One region of the Pseudoalteromonas sp. Z1A6 genome, then DNA from elsewhere that is predicted to be linked to it. Evidence: predicted binding sites of a transcription regulator. Region 1 holds the regulator's gene; each other region holds the start of a gene.
The links. Region 1 encodes ArgR, which controls arginine synthesis, uptake and breakdown. Its sites were predicted from a motif close to ANTGAATANNTATTCANT; they were not measured.
Positions count from the first base shown of each region.

Region 1 (6,216 bases):
TGAATGAGCGCGGTAGAATTCGATGATAATAACAATTATTTAGGTGAAATAATGAAGACAGTATTTACACTTTTTTTAGGATTAGCAGCATCGGCATCAGCCTTTGCAAGTGACGTTGTTAATATCTATTCTTTTCGTCAGCCGTTTTTGATTCAGCCAATTTTAGAAGATTTTACAAAACAAACGGGAATAAAAACCAATGTTGTTTTTGCTAAAAAAGGGTTAATTGAGCGTGTTAAACGCGAAGGTAAACACAGTAAAGCCGATTTAGTATTAACCTCTAATTTTAGTGCGCTTATTCAATTAGAAGATTTAAAATTAACACAAACTATAAAAAGTGACAGTGTAAATAATAACGTGCCTGCAGCTTTTCGTGACGGTGATGGCCAATGGGTCGCGCTCACTAAGCGAGTGCGTAATGTGTATTCATCAAAAGAGCGAGTTGGTGAGTTACCTAAGCTCACTTATGAAGATTTAGCAGATCCTAAATACAAAGGACAAATTTGTACGCGATCAGGCAAACATCCCTATAACTTAGGTTTAGTGGCTTCTATGATTGCACACCATGGTGAAGCGCAAACCAAAGAGTGGCTTGAAGGTGTTAAGGCTAATTTAGCACGTAAACCTCAAGGTAACGATCGTGCTCAAGTTAAAGCAGTTAAAGAAGGTTTATGTAACTTGGCATTAGGTAATAGTTACTATCTTGGTAAAATGCTAGAAGATAAAGAGCAAAAAGGTTGGGCAGAGGCCGTAAATATTAACTTTCCAAATCAAACTAATCGTGGCTCACACATAAATGTTTCGGGTGCGGTTATTACCAAATATGCTAAAAACCCTGAAAATGCATTAAAGCTCATAGAATATATGACCGACAGCAAAGCACAAAACATGTATGCCTCATTAAATATGGAGTATCCAGTTAAGTCGGGTGTTGAACTATCAAGTTTGGTTGCCTCTTGGGGGAGTTTTAAAGAAGACAGCTTGCCACTTGATGAGATTAGTAAATATCGTCCGTTAGCGCTTAAGCTAATTGATGAGGTGAAGTTCGATCTTTAATGACTAATAAATTTAAGCTGTCTAAATGGCAGCTCTTTGCGTGGTCGACTGGCTTAATTCTATCGGCCCCGTTGTTTTTTCTTCTTTTTGAATCTCTACAAGGTAGCTCTGAGGTGTTTTCCCACCTGTGGGATACCGTGCTTTGGGATTACATAACCAATACCGTATTGCTTGTTTTAGGTGTTTGCGTCCTTAGCTGCGCCATAGCTTTGCCACTTGGGTGGCTAACGGCTTACTGTAGTTTCCCGGGTAAAAAACAGTTTGAATGGGCACTTATGCTGCCCCTTGCTATGCCCACCTATATTATTGCCTATGTATACACTGATTTATTAGATTATGCGGGCCCGGTGCAAATAGCGCTGAGAGAATGGTTTGGCTGGCAATCGCCTAATGACTATTGGTTTTTTGATATACGTACATTACCTGGGGCCATCGTTATGATTGCCTTGGTGCTTTATCCGTATTTATTTTTGATTTTTAAAACGGCTCTTCGCGAGCAGTCATTCAAATTAGTACAAGCTAGCCAGTTAATGGGATTATCTCCTTGGCAAAGTTTCTTTAAAGTAAGCTTAGTACTCTCTCGTGGGGCTATTGTGGCGGCTCTTGCGCTTATAAGTATGGAAACCATGGCTGACTTTGCAACAGTGAGTTATTTTGCCGTAAGTACATTAACGACTGCCGTATACGATACGTGGTTTGGTTATTACTCACTTACAGCGGCAGCTAAAATATCGGGTGTGATGTTATTACTGTTATTTTTAGCATTAATGGCAGAGCGCTTTAGTCGTCGTAACCAAGCGGTATTTGAGCGCCAATCAAGTGTAAATAGTGAATCTCTCTATGTATTAAAAGGAAAGTCAGCTTGGCTCGCAACGGCATTTTGCAGCTTTATTTTATTTATCGCGTTTGTAATCCCTATTACAGTACTTATAAATTACGCCATTACCTACTTTGATAAAGCATGGAATGTAGAGTTTTTTAGTTACGCTTGGCAAAGTTTAAAAGTGGCTGGGGTTGTGAGCCTAATAACGATTACGTTGAGTATTTTTGTCGTTTTTTATCAGCGTGTGGCAAAGCAAACGTATCCGCTTATTCCTGGGCGTTTAGCAAGCACAGGATATGCGTTGCCTGGCACAGTACTCGCTATTGCGGTTTTGTTACCACTTACATTATTAGAGAACACCATTAACACAGCGCTCGAGCCGTATAATTTAGATATTGGCTTACTGCTTACAGGTAGCATTCTTACTATTATTATTGCTTATATTGTTAGGTTTTACGCCATTGCACACGGAGCAATTGAGTCGAGTTTTTTACGTATTAGCCCATCACTTGATATGGCAAGCCAATCAATGGGTAAAAGCCAAGGACAAACACTGCGTTTAGTGCACCTACCTTTACTGCGAAGAGGATTGCTTACTGCTGCTTTATTGGTATTTATTGAGTGCATGAAAGAACTGCCGGCTGCGCTATTGCTCAGGCCGTTTAATTTTGAAAGCTTAGCTACTCATGTATTTCAGTATGTGAGTGACGAGCAGTTAGAGCTTGCTTCTATATCGGCATTATTTATTGTTATTGTTGGGTTTATTCCTTTGTATTTTATTAATCGTTCTATGGAGCAGCGTAGTTAAATGAGTAGTTTAATTTTACAAGGCGTGAGCTATCACTATAACGGCACAAAGGTTATTCACGATTTAGATTTAACGGTGGGTAAAGATGAAATTGTTTGTCTACTCGGAGCGAGTGGGTGCGGCAAAACGACCACGTTAAAAGCGATTGCAGGTTTAATTGAAGCCAAGCAAGGGTCTATTTTTATAGACGGTAAATTAGTGAGTGATGAGCAATCGTTTGTCTCACCTGAGCATCGCAACATCGGCATGATGTTTCAAGATTATGCGTTGTTTCCGCATTTAACGGTGGCAAATAATATTGCATTTGGGCTTAGTAAAATGAGTAAAGCTCAAAAGCAACAACGCGTTGATGAAATGCTCAAGCTTGTGCATTTAATTGGCTGTGCCGACAGGTTTCCGCATCAGTTATCGGGTGGTCAACAACAACGTGTAGCTATTGCTCGCGCATTAGCTTATAAGCCTAGTCTATTGCTACTAGATGAACCTTTTTCAAATATTGATACACAAGTACGCTTTGAATTAATTGCCGATATACGTCGAATTATTAAAGCAACTCAAGTATCTGCTGTGTTTGTTACACACTCAAAAGAAGAGGCGTTTGCCTTTTCAGATACACTTGCCATTATGCATCGCGGTAAAATTGAGCAACAAGGCACGCCTGAGCAGCTTTTTGCAGATCCATGTTCAAAGGAGGTTGCAGAGTTTCTGGGTCAAGGCATATACTTGAGCGCAGAAGTATTAACAGCAACTGAATACAAAACACCATTTGGTTTAGTCGAATCTTATGTTGAGAGTAAGCATGACGTAAGCGTAGGGCTTATATATGTACGTCCCCATCAAATAGAATTAGTGGCAGATAACCAAAGTGACAAATTCAGCAAGCGAGCTACAATCATAAGTCGTCGCTTTATTGGTTCGGCGTATGTTTATTCACTTGTTATTGATAAACAAGAAATTGAAGTTGCTGCACAATATGGCCAGTCATTTGAAAATAATGAACAGGTTATAATAAAAATAAAACCTCACACGGTGAATTTTTTCGAATCGTAATTAATTTGTTATTCGCTGTGTTTTTATCTGTAAAACTAAGGAATAACAATGGCGCAAGCGCAATCAGGGATTTGTGCTGAAGCAAACTTACACGGTTTGCACTTATTTTTTAATGTGTTTGATGGTCAAGATGAATCACTTCGCGCAAAGTTAAAACAAGTAAGCGCTATTGAAGAAGAATTTAGCGATCAATTTTCAGAATCAATGCTCTCTTGCATGGTTGCTATTGGTGCGCAATATTGGCCGCATATCCTCCCTGAATACATCCCAAGCGAATTACAGAGCTTTCCTAATATAAACCATAGCGATCATCAAATGAGCGTACAACCGTGCGATTTATTTGTGCAAATTCGCTCTGACCGTGAAGACGTTAACCATTTATTTGCGCTGCAAATTTTAAAACTATTTGCTCCCGATGTTGAGCTGGTGGAGCAAATTCGTAATTTTCGCTTTTTAGATGGTCGTGATTTTAATGGTTTTATTTATGGTGGCGACACCGCACATGGAAGAAAAAAGCGCGCTACGGCTTTAATTAGTAACCCTGGCAATTTTGAAGATCAGGGGAGTTATATTCATGTACAGCGTTATAAGCATGACTTAACTATGTGGCAGCACTTATCATTGAGTGAGCAAGAACAAATAATGGGGCGTACGCGCCTTGATAACACGCTAATTACCCCCGCGATTGAAACCAGCCATGCGTCACGTAGCGAGCTAAAAGACGAAGACGGACAACCGCTACTATTAAATCAGAGCATGCCTTATGGCGATGTGTATGAGCAGGGAATGTTATCAATTACATGCGCTTGTACGGGCACCGCATTTGAAAAAGTACTTAATAGTCGTTTAGGGGAAGGGGAGTGTTACGACCACTGGCTTGATTTTACTCAAGCCGATATGGGTTCTGCTTTCTTTGCGCCTTCAGTCGGGTTTTTAAAACAAATTTAGTTTGCTATTAAACCGTATCAAATAAAATGCGAACACGTTCAAGTGTTACATCTATTTCAGATATTTTAGCAGGAGCGATAAAAATAGTATCGTCGCCTGCAATTGTTCCTAGTACGCCATCTGCTTTACCTAATGAATCTAATAAACGCGCAATAAGCTGAGCAGCACCTGGACTGGTACGAATAATGATCATCATTTCGTTGTGCATAATGTCGATTACTAATTGGCGTAATGGGCTTTTAGCCGTAGGTACACCCATTTCAGCTGGTAAGCAGTAAACCATTTCTTGTTTGGCGTTACGTGTGCGTACAGCACCAAATTTACTTAGCATGCGCGATACTTTACTTTGGCTTATATTGTCAAAGCCTTGATCTTTTAATGCATCAACTATTTCGCCTTGAGAGCCAAAATTTTCTTCTTTTAATAGTGATTTAAATGCTTTTACCAGTGCTTCTTGTTTATCTTGTGGTTGCATAGTCTTTATTCGTTTTTGTTATTTATGCCGCAAATTCTACACAAAAATGAATAATTATGCAGCAGTTGTTTAGTTAACTTGCCAGTTTGATGCGTTAAATCACAAAAGTTTACGACTATGGTCGAAAATATACTTGAAATAGACAGGATAAATTTGTTTTTAGTCGCTAATTTCATTATCTTAAGAGCCACAAATGTTTCCTACCTCAAATTACGGAGAATTCCAATGAAAGTTGCTGTATTAGGTGCTGCAGGCGGTATCGGCCAAGCGTTGTCTTTACTATTAAAAACAGGCTTACCAGCTGGCTCTGAATTATCACTTTATGATGTTGCACCAGTAGTACCAGGTGTTGCGGTTGACCTTTCTCACATCCCAACAGATGTTAAAGTAGCAGGCTTTGGCGCAGACGAATTAAACAAAGCGCTTGAAGGCTCTGACATCGTTCTTATCCCAGCGGGTATGCCACGTAAACCAGGTATGGATCGTGCTGATTTATTTAATGTAAATGCTGGTATCATCAAAACTTTAGCAGAAGGCATTGTTGCTAGCTGTCCTAAAGCGTTAGTAGGTATTATTACTAACCCAGTAAATGGCACAGTTCCAATCGTTGCTGAAGTATTCAAAAAAGCAGGTACTTACGACGCTAAACGCGTATTCGGTATTACTACGCTTGACGTTATTCGTTCAGAAGCATTTGTTGCTGAACTTAAAGGCGTAGACGTAGCAACTGTTAAAGTACCAGTAATTGGTGGTCACTCAGGCACAACTATTCTGCCTCTACTTTCTCAAGTTGAAGGTGTTTCTTTCACAGATGAAGAAGTTGCTGCACTTACTCCACGTATCCAAAATGCGGGTACTGAAGTTGTAAATGCTAAAGCAGGCGGTGGTTCAGCTACGCTATCTATGGGTGCTGCTGCAGCTCGTTTTTGTATGTCTTTAGTTAAAGGCCTACAGGGTGAAGAAGTTGTAGATTACGCTTACGTTGCTGTTGAAAATGGCGATGCAGAGTACTTTGCACATCCAGTACGTTTAGGTAAAAACGGCGTAGAAGAAATT
Region 1 is NZ_WTKW01000226.1:145-6,360, reverse strand. It holds gene GQR46_RS13830 (Fe(3+) ABC transporter substrate-binding protein) at 52-1,056, shown strand; gene GQR46_RS13825 (iron ABC transporter permease) at 1,056-2,687, shown strand; gene GQR46_RS13820 (ABC transporter ATP-binding protein) at 2,688-3,737, shown strand; gene GQR46_RS13815 (Dyp-type peroxidase) at 3,786-4,685, shown strand; gene argR (transcriptional regulator ArgR) at 4,693-5,160, opposite strand; gene mdh (malate dehydrogenase) at 5,386-6,216, shown strand, end outside.

Region 2 (10,413 bases), on a different contig from region 1:
GTAATAAATGCTTGTTCTCACTAAAGCCCCTCTCAAGCAAATAGTGATGACTAAAGTTATCACGCAGTACTGCTATTTTATATTTTTTAGCATCATTGAGAGTATTTAACTTTATACCTCTAGATTTTAGACCATAAATAGCAGAATCAAAGCTTTCCAGTTCACCTACCCAGTTAAACTTACTTTCTCTATTAGGTAATCGAACAATCGAGAATATACAGGTATTTTTATCGCGTAACGCTGCATTGTAAGATATGGCCCAACTATGCGCCAACATAGTGTATTTTATACCAGTGCCTTCTAGCGCTTTATGAACTTTATCGACAGAACGGCCAACGAGTTTATTATCTTCATTGAGATACTGAAAGTCCGGAAATACTTCCGTTACTATTGTGATTTCAGTTGCATCAACTTTAATACAGCTAATGAACAATAAAAAGATCAATAATTTCATTTAGCAAGGCCTCAACTAACTCATTATAAGTATTTAATAAATATAGCTGAGGCTTTATGAACTGCTAGTTTTTAGTCATGTAATGCACACTTATACGCTGATAGTGCTAGTATTTATAGCTCCTACAGCTTACTTGTTCATCGCACTAATTAAAAAGGCTGAAATTTTAGCGCCTTCTCTAAGTGTCGTTTCAGAGCTTGATTGGCCAACTAAAGAGCTGTCGGTAAATGGCGCTATTTCCATCATATCCGCACCCGTAATCGGAAACTCATCCGCAATGGCTGATAAAATATCAAGCGCATGCTGTGGTGTTAAACCATTATGTTCTGGCGTACCTGTGGCAGATGCAAACTCTGCATCAAGCGCATCAATATCAAAGCTTACGTATACTTCATCAACGTTATCAGCTTTTAATTGTGCAATAGCGTCGGCAGCAACCGCTGCTGCGCCGCGCTCAATGATTTCATGTGCCCAATGTTGCTTAACGCCAAAGGTACTTTCCCAGTGCGCTTTAGGCTTGCCACTTGAGCGTATACCAAATTGTATTAAATGATGTGGTGCTGGTAAAAATTCTAAAATATGCGTACACCACGAGCCAAAACATAAATCTATGCCTAGGCGCTCAACAAGTAAATCGGTATGCGCGTCAAAGTGAATAATAGCGGTACGCTTACCTTGCTCACGTTTTGCTTTTAAGTACGCTTTGGTAAGTGGGTAACTAATTGAGTGATCGCCACCAATACCAAATATCCCTTTATCTTTAAATGTCGCGTAAAAGCTGTCGCATACATCCTCAGTGATTGATAATGGGCTTACGTAATAGTCGTTATCTTCATTACCGTACAGGGCTTTTTGGCAATTAGAAATGGTTGCATCATTTAGGTATTTATCATGAAGTAAATGTGGGATTACACGTACATCGCCTAAATCAAACGAGTGACACTGCGGTTGCTGATCAATTAAAGCTGAGCGCACAAACAGTGGCCCCCAGTTTGCTCCGCGTAAAATACCACCGCCACAGTCTGAGCTAATACCTAACATAACGGCTTTATGTGGAGAATTTGGTAATTCATTTAAAGACTCGCGCCACAAATTATCAACGTTTTCAGTTTGTCCATAAAGTTTATCACGCAGTGCGGCTTTGCGCTCTTTTGCAGTATTTACTGTGTATACGCCATCACCAGGTGCGCACAAACAGTGCTCAACTTTGTTTTTAAATGCTTCAAATTGTGTGCTCATAATAAACTCCTTCGATTTTTATTCTGTACGTAGCTAATTACTTTTGATTAGTTATGCAAAATCACCAAAAGTGCCTAAACTTCAAATAAATTCCACTTTGCTAAATAAGTCTGTGCCTAATATAAATAAACACGCTATCTTTTACGTGCTTAATACAAATTTAAGCCATTGAATTAATTTAATATTAATGAACATTTACCATAAACTATTTAATTGTAGTTACGCGCTTGGTTGATACTTATTATGTCTGCTTGAACATGTCAACAGCACAACAAGGCTACTTGTATAAGCACTTGATTGAATATTCATAGTTGATGAATAAATCAAATTAATCCTCAAAATTATTAAGACTTAATTGGAGGAGTTAAGGTAAAACGGACAATCGTCCTGTACTTGATAAACGTTTCTAGCAATGATGCTAGATTGACACAATTTATTATAAAAAGGCTTAGCTATGGAAAAGGTATTTCACTTAGGACTATGTATTGACGATCTTAAAGGTGCAAAACTTGCGATTGTACCGGGCGATCCAGATCGTGCTGCACGCATTTCACAATTCCTAGACAACCCAACTTGCCTTGCTCAAACTCGTGAGTTTCATGTTTACTTAGGTCAACTAAACGGCCATTCGGTGGTTGTTTGTTCCACGGGTATTGGTGGTCCATCTACGTCGATTGCAGTAGAAGAATTAGCACAACTTGGCGTGCGTAAATTTTTACGTATTGGTACAACAGGTGCGATTCAGCCACATATCAACGAAGGCGAAATTTTAATTAGCCAAGCGTCTGTACGTTTAGACGGTGCAAGCCAGCATTTTGCTCCTCTTAGCTACCCTGCTGTGTCTGACTTTTATGCAACACAAGCTATGGTACAAGCATGTAAAAACTTAAATATCGATTTTCATATTGGTATTACTGCATCAAGCGATACATTTTATCCAGGACAAGAGCGTTACGATACGCATTCTGGTTACGTTCCTAAATCACTACAAGGTAGCTGCGAAGAGTGGCAAAAACTGGGCGTGATGAACTACGAAATGGAATCAGCAACATTATTCACTATGTGTGCAGCCCTTGGTTTACAAGCAGCATGTGTAGCAGGCGTACTTGTTAATCGTACTCGCCAAGAAATACCAAATGTTGACCATGGTGAAATTGAGCGTAAATCTGTAGCGGTAGTATTAGAAGCGGCTAAAGTATTACTTGATTAATACGGATCCTATTATTAATGGGCTATTATAACGATAAGAAAATGGCTCAGTAACAAGGCAAAAATTATGAAGTATAGTTGTCCTATATGAATAATTTTTAACGCAGTTAGTGAGTTATTTAATTCGATAGAATGGCACATTTTAATAAAGCACAGCTCTGGCTGTGCTTTATTGTTTTGAAAGGTTATTTTAGCTGCGCACTAATTACTTCTATTGCCGGTAGATTATTAAAACTTGCAAGTACAGCACGTGCTACACCCGCTTGGTTTTCATGGCCTGCGGTTTCTAAAAGTGTAATTGATTTTACCGTACTTTCGTTAAAGCTAAGCCCTGCGATAAATAATTGGCTAAGTGCACTTTGTAGTGGCGACAAGCTTGGGCTGTATGCTGCGTTTTCTGCGTAACTTCCGTAAAAATCACCATTTTCAAATGTACTAATTTTTACTGCACTAAAGTTTTTACTATAGGGTACGTATGCGTTTAATGCTGTACTTGCTAGTTTTTCATCTAGTTGATCATTTGCAAATACTTGCTGGTGAGGCTCTGGATTAAACAAGCTAAACGCGTTACCTAAATCAGTCGGCCCAAACGAGTACGGCAGTAATTCTGCCAACTTAAAGTGTTGCTCTGGCAATAAAATATCAAACTCTTTCGCATCAGCGAGTTCGTTCATAAACTGGCGGCAATATCCACACGGTGCATCGCTAATCGCTATTTTAACTATTTTTTTGGCGCCGTTTAACCATGCGTTATTTATAGCCGATTGCTCTGCATGAACCACTAAACTCAATGCTTGATGATTAAATTCTACATTTGCACCAAAGTAAAAGTTTACCTCATCGTTTTCATCAAGTGCTTTAACAATTGCGCCTACATGAAAATCTGATATCGGCGCAACAGCATACTCAGAAGCCAAAGGTACTAAACCTTGTAATAATGCATCATCAGACACATTGAGTTGTGCGCATAACTGCTTAATATTATTAGAATTTAATATGCCACGTTGTGATTTTAATTGACTACGTAATGACGCTGTTTGCGCTACGTTTAATGTGATGTGATAATTTGTAAGTGCTGTATCTTGCTGTACAGTAAAAGTTGCTGAAGCCATAACATTTTTTAATTATTCAATGGCTAAGTAGTTTAAAAGGTTAAGCCGCTAATTGCTAGGTTATTAAACGCAAAAAAAGGGAGCACATCGCGTGCTCCCTTTAAGTTTAACTGATATACCCAACAAAATAACTAATTGGTATACCTAACAAAATAACATGTTAGCCGGTATTACGCATACCTGCTGCAATACCTGTCATCGTGATCATTAATGCATTATCAATGTCACCTTCGTTGCGTTTTTCCTCTGAGCGAGCACGGCGTAAAAGCTCAACCTGTAGTAAGTTAAGTGGATCGGTGTACGGGTTACGTAAACTAATCGACTCCTTAATCCAAGGTTGTTCGGCTAGTAGGCTTTTTTGCGGGCTAAGTGATTGTACCAAGCTAATGGCTTCTTGAAGCTCTTTACGAAGTGTTACACCCAGTGGTTTGTACATATCTTCCACCAGCGCATTATCGTAATGCTCACTCAACCAACAATCGGCTTTACTAAATACCATTTCTAGCATTTCTAGGCGCGATCTAAAAAACGGCCACTGTAAGCTCATTTCATTTAGTGTTTCGGCGCCGTATTTATCAAGCGCAGCTTTTAAGCCTGTTAACGCACCTAGCCATGCAGGAAGCATTAAACGGTTTTGGCTCCACGCAAAAATCCATGGAATAGCACGTAGACTTTCAACGCCACCATTAGGATTACGTTTTGCAGGACGCGAGCCAAGCGGTAACTTAGACAGTTCAAGCTCAGGTGTTGCCATTCTAAAGTAAGGTACAAAGTTTTCATCATGGCGAACTACATTACGGTAATGCTCACACGACTCCTCACTTATTAGCTTCATTACTTCGCGCCACTGCGGTTTTGGCTCCGGCGGCGGTAATAAGTTACTTTGCAGAACTGCGCCTGCGTAAATATTTAAGCTTTGCAGTGCTACATCGGGTAAACCAAATTTAAAGCGAATCATCTCGCCTTGCTCGGTTACACGCAAGCCACCTTTTAATGAGCCAGGCGGTTGTGAATGCAGCGCTTGTGCAGCGGGTGCACCACCACGTCCTACTGTACCACCACGTCCGTGGAATAAAACAAGCTCAATACCACGTGCATCAGCAAGCTGTACTAGCTTATCCATTGCTTCGTACTGCGCCCAACCTGCTGCCATCATGCCAGCATCTTTAGCTGAATCAGAGTAACCAATCATTACGTTTTGGGTGTTTTTAATGTGCCCGCGATACCAAACATTATCAAGCAATGTGGTAATTACATCACTGCCTGCGTTTAAATCGTCGAGTGTTTCAAACAACGGTGCTACTGGTAAATCAAAGCTACAGCCGCTTTCTTTTAGCAACAGTTGTACTGCTAAAATGTCTGACGCTGTTCGTGCCATCGAAATAATATACAAACCAAATGTTGCTTCGTCTTGCTTGGCAATTACATCAAAGGTATCAAGTACTTCTTGTACATCAGGGCTTGGTTGCCAATGTTTTGGAATAAGCGGTCTGCGCGAGTTAAGCTCTGCAAGTAAAAATGCTTGTTTGTCTTGCTCTTGCCATTGGTTGTAGTCGCCTAAACCTAAATAACGAGTCAGTTCTGAAAACACATCGCCGTGGCGAGATGAATCTTGGCGCACATCAAGTTTGGCTAAACGCAAACCAAAGCTATTTATACGGTGCAGTAAATCAAGTAATAAGCCATCCGCAACTACTTTCATATTACACTTTAATAACGAGCGATAGCACACTTCAACTGGGTGCTTAAGCTGATTAATATTAGTAATTAAATCTTGTGAATCGCTGCGCTTATTCTTAATTTTAGCACCTAAGTGCGCCACTGTTTCTGCAACCTGATTTTTAAGCTTTTTGATTACTGCTCTATATGGTTCAAATTCCTGCCCTGCAAGCTCAACAAGCTCATCACTGGCATCTGACATAGAGAGTTCAGCGCACAACGTTTTTAAGTCTTGAATGTATAAATTAAGTGCCATCCAACGACCATGATCAAGTACCTCTGTTGTAACCTGCGAAGTTACAAACGGATTACCATCACGATCTCCTCCCATCCAAGACGTAAACTCAATTGGGCTGTAATCTATTGGTAACTCTAAGCTGAGCTGATCTTTAACATTCGCTGAAAATTCACGTAAAAAGCGCGGAACCGCATGCCACAGGCTATTTTCTATTACTGCATAGCCCCATTTGGCTTCATCAACTGGCGTTGGGCGAGAGCGACGAATATCGTCGGTATGCCAAGCTTGGCTAATCAGCTGTTCAATACGATTTAAAATATTGTCTCGCTCTTGCACTAAGTTATCTTTTCGCTCTAATGACGCTAAGCAATCACTTAGTTCAACGTGTTTGTTAATAATAGTACGGCGCGTAACCTCGGTTGGGTGAGCGGTCAGTACTAAGTTTATGTGGAGTTTTGAGAGTGTTTCGGCCAAATGATTACTGTCTAACTGGCCTTGTTCTGCTTTTGTAGCTAACGTTTTTAATGTTTGAGTGAGAGGGTTTTGTTGACCAAGGCCAACGTCATTAAAACGCGAAACGGTATGAAATTGCTCTGCTACATTAGCAAGGTTTAAAAAATGATTAAATGAACGGGCAACCGGTAAAAGCTCTTCATCACTAAGCGCATGTAAAACATCTATTAGCGCTTGTCTGTCGTCTTCGTTACCACTGCGAGATGATTTTGATAAAGCACGAATTTCTTCCACTTTATCTAAAATCGCTTGACCTTGGGCATCTTTGATTGTTTGTCCTAGTAGTTGCCCTAGTAAATTTACATTACCTCGCAAGGCGGTATATTGTTCACTCATTTCTCATTCTCCTTTGTTTCGTGGAGTGCTATTAATATCATCATGAAGAGATATTTAATAGATCCATTTGCAATGTCTTGTCGTAAAAAATTATATATAAAATAATCACAAAGCATTCACATGATCATTTTTTACGATGGTAACTGCCCTCTTTGTAGCACCGAAATGCAGCAACTAAAACACGCTGATAACAAAAACTTAATTACGCTTGAAGATCTTAACGCGAGCGACTTCAGCGAGCGCTACCCGTATATTGATAAAGACAAAGCAATGAACTACCTTCAAGCTCAAAAGCAATCAGGTGAAATGATTTATGGGCTTGATGTAACTTACGAAGCATGGAAAATAGTGGGTAAACACGGCTGGTTGAAAATTTTTCGCTTGCCAATAATTCGCTTTTTCGCTGACTGCGGATACCTATTATTTGCTAAGTATCGGCACCCCATCAGTCGCTTTTTAATGCCAAATACTCAGTGCAGTAATGGCCAATGTGGACTAAAAGCAAAAGGTGATAAATGAAAACTATTGTTTTATTCGGCGCAAGCAGTGCCATAGCAAATGCATATATAGAACATCTACAAATAAACACGCCTACTCATCAGATCGTTTGTATTAGTTCAAAAAGTATTGAATCTGGCTCAAGTGTTGTCCACCTGCATACTGACTACACAAAACAAAGTTTAGCGCGCGTTACTAATTACCTAAAAGAGCAAAATGCCGATATACAACAAGTTATTATATTCAATGGTACACTGCACAACGAAACCCATATGCCTGAAAAAAAGATGGAGGATTTAGACGCTGAGTATTTTAGCCAACTTCTAAATTCAAACACCCTAACTCCCCTACTTTGCTTGCAGAGTATTTTGCCGCTGTTAACCCACAAAACGCAGTGTACTATTACTGCATTAAGTGCGCGCGTAGGCAGCATAAACGACAATAAATTAGGTGGTTGGTATACTTACCGCGCATCTAAGGCGGCGCTTAACATGCTATTTAAAACCGCTGCTATAGAGCTTGCTCGTCGTGCTAAAAATACCAAACTCATTCTGTTTCACCCTGGCACTACCGATACAGCACTTTCAAAGCCCTTTCAAAAGAATGTACCTGAAGGCAAATTATTTACCCCTGAATTTGTAGCCAAGCAACTATTTGAATTAACAAACAATAACCCTGATTTAAAACTAAACGGTGAGCCTGCTTATTTAGACTGGCAAGGCTCTACAATACCGTGGTAAGGACTTTTAATGCATTTTACTAAAGCGCAAATAGACGCACTTGAAAAACATACCCGTACACATTTAATTAATTCTCTTTCGGGTTTTAAAAGCGCTAATTTAATTGGCACGCAAGACTTACTCGGCAATACCAACTTGTCGATTGTAAGTTCGGTTATTCACCTTGGGGCTAACCCACCGTTAGTCGCAATGATTATGCGCCCTCACAGTGTGCCGCGTCATACGTTTGAAAACATATTACAAACGGGCACTTACACCATAAACCAAGTGAATAAGTCAATTTATAAGCAAGCTCATCAAACTTCAGCCCGTTACGATAAAGACGAGTCTGAGTTTGACGCTACAGGCTTAACACCTGAGTACTTAAACGACTTTACAGCGCCTTTTGTACAAGAAAGCCGTTTAAAGTACTCGGTTAAATTTGTAGAAAACCAACATTTAGCCATCAATGGTACCGAGCTTGTTATCGGCGAAATTATGGATGTATATGTAGATAAAGCAGCACTACAAAGCGATGGTTTCCTAGATTTACAAGCAATAGAAACAGTGGCAGTAACCGGGCTTGATAGCTACCATACCAGTAATAAATTAATGCGCCTGCCTTATGCAAAAAAACCTTAGCGTGCATGTTATCTCATAAAATTGAATTCCCTTTTCACATTGCGCACAATGCCTAAAAACCAAGGAGAAAAACATGACCACCATAGGTATAGGTACACAATCAAGCGAGCAAGCACTGGCAAGCTTAAGTAATATGACGCAAACGCTAACCCCTATTGCTGCTGACGAACATTTAGAGCGCATAGCCAAGGCGCAAGCGTATATGCTAGCAAACAACATAGATGCAATTTATTTAAACGCTGGCACCAATCTAACCTACTTTACAGGTATGAAATGGTACGCGAGCGAGCGCATGGTTGGCGCAATATTACCCGCCCTTGGTGAAGTACAATACATTGCGCCTTATTTTGAAATTGGCTCGTTAAACGGGTTTAAAGTAATAGATGGGCCTATTCATGGGTGGCAAGAGCACGAAAACCCTTATGCACTTTTTGTCGAAGTATTAAAAAAATTAAACATTAATGAAAACGCAACCATTGGCATTGATGAAAGCGCACAGTTTTTTATATTCGACGGTATTAATAAAGCGCAAACGGGTTTAACACTCATAAACGCACAACCTGTAACTGCGCATTGCCGTATGCATAAATCAGTTCACGAGCTTAGCTTAATGCAGCGCGCTATGGATATGACCTTAGCCGTGCATCAAGCCACAGCAAGCATGCTTTATGAGGGAATAACCACCACCGAAGTAGAAGCTTTTATAAAGCAAGCACACCAAAAAGTAGGTGCGCCAGGTAACTATTTTTGTATTGTTTTATTTGGTGTAGCAACGTCTTTCCCGCATGGTGTTAAAGACGCCCAAGTACTTAAAAAAGGCGATATGGTATTAATTGATACCGGCTGTAAAGTACACGATTACCTATCGGATATAACCCGTACTTATGTATTTGGCGAACCAACAATGCGCCAACGCATGTTTTGGGATCATGAAAAAGCAGCGCAAATGGCTGCGTTTAATGCCGCTAAAATCGGTGCTACCTGCGAAGACGTAGATGCGGGCGCACGGACTTATTTAGCGGCGCAAGGGCTCGGGCCGCAGTATCAAACACCAGGTTGCCCGCATCGAACGGGTCACGGCATTGGGCTAGACATTCACGAATGGCCATACTTAGTTGGCGGTGATAAAACCTCACTTGCCCCTGGCATGTGCTTTAGTAACGAGCCAATGTTAGTTATACCCGATGAATTTGGCGTACGTTTAGAAGATCATTTTTACATGACCGACAACGGCCCCCATTGGTTTACAGTGCCTAGCCATAGCATCGACGACCCATTTGGGCTTAACACTTAAAACTGATTACCTTCAAGAGCAGCTGTTTAGCTGCTCTTTTTAGTTTGAGGATTGATAATACATACTTCGTCCCAATATCCTTTTTTATACTTAGTTATAAGCAATCCTCAAAAGGATAAATATGAAAAACTTTAAAATTGATATCGTTTCAGACGTAATGTGCCCTTGGTGTGTAGTGGGTTACAAAAACCTAGAAACTGCACTAGAGCAACTTAAAGACGAAATGAGCACAGATATTACGTGGCATCCTTTTGAACTAAACCCAGATATGCCAATTGAAGGTCAAGACTTAAACGAACATTTAATGCAAAAGTACAACCTAAGTGAAGAGCAAGGCGACGAAAATCGTAAAAACATGTTCGAAGCAGGCCAACGTGCTGGGTTCACCTTTAATTTTGATGGCAAACGCATCATGATCAACAGCTTTGATTTGCATCGTT
Region 2 is NZ_WTKW01000112.1:291-10,703, forward strand. It holds gene GQR46_RS09020 (transporter substrate-binding domain-containing protein) at 1-454, opposite strand, end outside; gene GQR46_RS09025 (arginase family protein) at 584-1,693, opposite strand; gene udp (uridine phosphorylase) at 2,148-2,903, shown strand; gene cdd (cytidine deaminase) at 3,088-4,014, opposite strand; gene ppc (phosphoenolpyruvate carboxylase) at 4,175-6,820, opposite strand; gene GQR46_RS09045 (DUF393 domain-containing protein) at 6,941-7,339, shown strand; gene GQR46_RS09050 (SDR family NAD(P)-dependent oxidoreductase) at 7,336-8,058, shown strand; gene GQR46_RS09055 (flavin reductase) at 8,068-8,679, shown strand; gene GQR46_RS09060 (Xaa-Pro peptidase family protein) at 8,753-9,973, shown strand; gene GQR46_RS09065 (DsbA family oxidoreductase) at 10,095-10,413, shown strand, end outside.
Region 2: GQR46_RS09025 (arginase family protein) is a predicted target of ArgR. The motif match lies at 1,736-1,753, and genes of this name have one in related genera.

Region 3 (5,426 bases), on a different contig from region 1:
TATTTTACTTTGATATTTTTCAAGCAATGGAATAAGTATCGCTAGCGCGACAAACAAACCAATTAAAATAACGAATATATTCATATCAATGCCCTTCTTATGGTAGCTCATGGCCTTTAGCGCTTACATAAAGTGCATACCAATGCTCACGAGTTAGCTGTACGTTTACAGCATCACAAGAGGCTTTAATACGCTTGGCATTAGTTGTTCCAATAATCGGCTGAATAGATGCGGGATGGCGCAGTAACCATGCAATGACTATAGCCTCAGCAGACGTATCATAAAGTGCAGCCAGCTTATTAACTAAAAGACTGGTGTTTATATCAGCCTGCGATGCGTTTGATAAATCACTGCCGCTGTATAATCCTTGGCATAAACTGCCCCAGCTTTGAATTTGAATTTCAAAATGGCGACAGTACTCAATACTACCGGGCGTAAAATTAAGATCCTTACCGTCACTGTTACCGGCATATACACCTTCATCAACAAACTGATGTTTTTGTAAACTAGCCTCAATTTGATTAGCCACAATCGGCATATCAAGTGCATGCTGTAAAAAATTCATTTGATGTTGCTGCATATTCGATACTGCAAAATTGCGCACTTTACCGCTTTCTTTTAAGCAACTAAATATGCGAGCAATTTCGTTAGCTTCCATGAGTGGATCAGGACGATGTAGCATAAGTACGTCTAAATAGTCTGTATTTAATCGCTTCAAGGATGCTTCAACTGATTGCTCAATCCACTTTGATGAAAAATCATAGCGCTTTGGCCCTAAGTCATCTTCAAAACGAATCCCACACTTAGATTGAATATACATGTGCTCTCTAAGCTCTGGTCGCTCGCTTAATGCTTTACCAAAAACCTGCTCCGCTTTACCAAAAGTATAAATATCAGCATGGTCAAAAAAGTTAATGCCACCTTCAATAGCGTTATCTATGCATTCATGAGTTTGCTTAACATGTGCATCAGTGATTGCGTCTTTATTCCAACCGCCTCCCAGACCCATGCATCCGAATACAAGTTTACTAACATGAGGTAAGTGCTTTGCTAAAGGTGTGTGAAGCATGATAACTATCCTTAAAATTTTGAAGAGCTGTTACTGTAAACAAAAAGCGCTGAACAAGAAACCATTTAGCGGTGAACAAATTAAGAACAAAAAAAAGCGCAGTAAACTGCGCTAAATCATTTATTAACTACCACGTTAATTATTAGCCAACAAGTGCTAATAAAATACCCGCAGCAACTGCACTACCAAGTACACCCGCTACGTTGGGTCCCATAGCATGCATAAGTAAAAAGTTATGTGGGTTGCTTTCAAGGCCAACTTTATTAACTACTCGTGCCGCCATTGGCACAGCCGATACACCTGCTGCCCCAATTAATGGGTTTATAGGTGTTTTAGATATGCGGTTAAGTCCTTTTGCCATAAATACGCCAGATGCAGTACCAATTGCAAAAGCCAGTGCGCCAAGCACTAAAATACCAATCGTCTCAACAGTTAAAAACTTATCTGCAGCAAGCTTTGAACCTACAGCTAAACCTAAAAATATAGTTGTAACATTGATGATTTCGTTTTGAGCACTGTTACTTAATCTATCAACAACACCCGACTCTCGCATTAAGTTACCTAAACAAAACATACCTACAAGCGGTATAGCAGCCGGTAAAAACATAGCCGTTAAGCTAAGCACCATAAGAGGGAAAATAATCTTTTCCTTTTTAGATATTTTGCGAAGCTCTGGCATCTTAATTTTACGTTCTTCTGGGGTTGTTAACGCACGCATAATTGGCGGTTGAATAATTGGTACAAGAGCCATGTATGAATATGCGGCTACCGCTATTGCACCAAGTAAATCAGGTGCCAGTTTTGATGCTAAAAATATTGCTGTTGGCCCATCGGCACCACCAATAATGGCAATAGCTGATGCATCCTGTAGGGTAAACTCAAAACCTGGTACATAATTTAATAATATTGCGCCAAACAAAGTAGCAAAAATACCAAACTGTGCAGCCGCACCTAATAACAACATACGTGGGTTTGCAATAAGCGCGCTAAAGTCGGTCAGCGCCCCTACTCCCATAAATATTAATAACGGAAAAATCCCCGTATCAATACCCACGTAATAAACGTAATACAAAAGCCCACCTGGGTCTGACAAACCTGCCACTGGTACATTTGTTAAAATTGCACCAAAACCAATTGGTAATAATAATAGTGGTTCAAAGCCTTTAGCTATCGCTAAAAACAGTAATAAACACCCTACCGCAATCATAATTAACGATGGGATTGTAAAGTTAGCAATGCCGGTCGCATTCCAGAGGTTTAAAATACCGTCCATCCTCTATTTGCTCCTAAGCTAATGCAATCATAGCGTCGCCGGTAGTTACGGCATCGCCTTCACCAACCAACACTTCGGCAATAGTTCCGGTATGCATTGCGCGTATTTCGGTTTCCATTTTCATGGCTTCCATAATAATCACTACATCACCTTCGTTAACAACTTGCCCAGCTTTTACCTTAATCTTAAAAATATTACCGGCTAAAGGTGCGTTAAGTGTTTCACCTGATGCAACTGAAGCAGACTGAGGAATGTGCTCAGAGTCTTTTAATGTTACTTCTTTTAGCTCACCACCTTGCGCCACTACTACGTCGTAAACTTTACCATCTACTTTTACGCTGTATTGCTCAGCTTTAACGCTGTTATTATTTGATCCTGATTTTGGTGCTGCCTTATTGCTCTTATCTTCAACGGTAGGAATAGGCTCAAATGCATCAGGGTTATTACGATTTTTAATAAATTTCAAACCAACCTGCGGAAATAATGCATAAGTTAGTACGTCATCAATTTGCTCATCAGCAAGTGTTAAACCTTGCTCTTGTGCTTCTTTTAATAATTCAGCTTCAAGCGTTGCAAGCTCTGGTGCAATGTTATCTGCAGGGCGACAAGTAATAATCTCTGCTCCATCAAGCACACGCTCTTGTAGCTCTTTATTCATTGGTGCTGGTGTTAAGCCATATTCACCTTTTAATACGCCAGCAGTTTCTTTAGTAATTGTTTTATAACGCTCACCGGTTAGCACGTTAAGTACTGCTTGAGTGCCTACAATTTGCGACGTGGGTGTTACTAAAGGTAAAAAACCAAGATCTTCACGTACCCGTGGGATCTCAAGCAAAACTTCATTAAGCTTATCTGCCGCGCCTTGCTCTTTAAGTTGGTTTTCCATGTTTGTAAGCATGCCACCAGGTACTTGAGCTAGTAAAATACGACCATCAACCCCTTTTAAGCTACCTTCAAATGCCGCATATTTTTTACGTACATCTCTAAAGTAAGCAGCAATTTCTTCTAGATGATTTAAATCAAGGTCAGTATCGCGCTCAGTTCCTTCAACTATCGATACAATAGTTTCAGTTGCTGTGTGTCCGTAAGTCATACTCATAGATGAAATAGCGGTATCAAGCATATCAATGCCTGCATCAATCGCTTTTTGATAAGTCGCAGTACTTAAACCAGTTGTAGCGTGGCACTGCATAGCAATAGGAACCGACACGGTTTCCTTAAGTGCTTTAATTAGTTTTTCAGCATCGTACGGCTTTAATAAACCCGCCATATCTTTAATACAAATTGAGTGACAGCCTAAATCTTCTAATTGCTTAGCAAGAGTCAGCCACATATCAAGCGTATGAACAGGACTTACCGTGTACGAAATAGTACCTTGAGCATGTGCGCCTACTTTTATAGCCGCTTTAATCGCTGTTTCTAGGTTACGTACATCGTTCATTGCATCGAAAATACGAAATACGTCAACGCCATTTTTATGTGCGCGTTCTACAAACTTTTCAACTACATCATCAGCGTAATGGCGGTAGCCTAATAGGTTTTGACCGCGTAATAGCATTTGCTGTTTAGTATTAGGCATCGCTTTTTTAAGCGCACGAATACGCTCCCAAGGATCTTCGCCTAAATAACGAATACACGAATCAAATGTAGCACCGCCCCACGATTCAATAGACCAATAACCTGCATCATCTAGCTTGCTAGCAATAGGTAGCATATCGTCTAGGCGCATACGTGTTGCGAGCAATGATTGGTGCGCATCGCGTAATACCAATTCTGTTAATTTTAATTTAGCCATGTGTGTGCCCCTTATTTATTATTTGATTTGTACTGAGCAATGGCAGCACTAATAGCAGCGATGTGCTCATTAGGCACACCTTGAGATTTAAAAGACGGTGATTTAGCTGGTGATGCCTCTGGTTCGCTATAGCGCGTCACCAAATTAGACATAAGCGTTACTGCACCAATTAATATCGACAGAAATACAAACACCCCAACCATACCAGTTAGCATTAAGCTACCAGCCGTTGTGAGTAGAGCACCTATATCCATTTTTCTCCCCCTTGAAACCCATATCGAAAATAAAAAATCGATTTAATTAAATATTTATTCACTGGATAATAACAAAACTAGTCGCTTTGTCTACATCTTGTAAATTGGTAAAACCAATTAAACTATAAACAACATAACACTCAACAAATTTACATGCCATAACCCAGCAATCATGCGCCCTACAATACATACAGAAAATAACGACTATAGCTAATAGTTATATGGAAGTTGTTAATTAACTATTCAACTTAATAAAAATAACCGCCAAATTTTATAATAAGTACAAAAACACACACCAATTGTTAATTGGTCTTACCAAAAAGGTTATTTTTAGTGAATATTTACCGGTAACTTGTAACAGTGTGAATAACTTACATAACAAAGCGTAAAAATTACTAACTAACTAATAACTAAAAACACAGTTAAAAACCATAACCACTTGATATAAAACAAAAATAAACTTTGGCATATAACTGGCATTAGTTATTGTGAGCAAATTTGATAACCAAGGAGAAAACAATGTTACGCTGGACAATTACATTTTTAGTTATTGCTTTAATCGCTGCAGTGTTAGGTTTTGGTGGCATCGCAGGTGCCGCAGCTGGTATAGCAAAAATTATATTTTTTATATTTTTAGTACTTTTAGTGATCTCATTAGTTTCAGGTGCACTACGTGGTAAATCACCCAGGTAGATAAAGCATTCAACTAACAAACACTAAAATTTAATTAACACTTACAAGGAATTACATTATGAATTCAACAACTGTAAAAGCAGCACTAATCGGTCTATTCGCAAGTTTCTTTATCATGGGTTGTGAAGACAATCATGCAGAAGACGCAGGCGAACGTATTGACGAAGCAGTAACTGACGTGCAAAACAAAGTAGAAGATGCATGTGAAAATGTTAAAGAAGGCGTAAACGCTGAAGAAACTAACTGTTAATTCTTCTTGTATCGCTAAAAAACGGCCTTAGGGCCGTTTTTTTGTGTCTGTAATAAAATCACTGACTATAAAGCTGCTCATTTAGCGGCTAG
Region 3 is NZ_WTKW01000258.1:555-5,980, reverse strand. It holds gene GQR46_RS14770 (hypothetical protein) at 1-84, opposite strand, end outside; gene GQR46_RS14765 (aldo/keto reductase) at 98-1,069, opposite strand; gene GQR46_RS14760 (sodium ion-translocating decarboxylase subunit beta) at 1,212-2,342, opposite strand; gene oadA (sodium-extruding oxaloacetate decarboxylase subunit alpha) at 2,356-4,137, opposite strand; gene GQR46_RS14750 (OadG family transporter subunit) at 4,149-4,391, opposite strand; gene GQR46_RS14745 (DUF1328 family protein) at 4,911-5,084, shown strand; gene GQR46_RS14740 (hypothetical protein) at 5,143-5,334, shown strand.
Region 3: GQR46_RS14750 (OadG family transporter subunit) is a predicted target of ArgR. The motif match lies at 4,437-4,454, and genes of this name have one in related genera.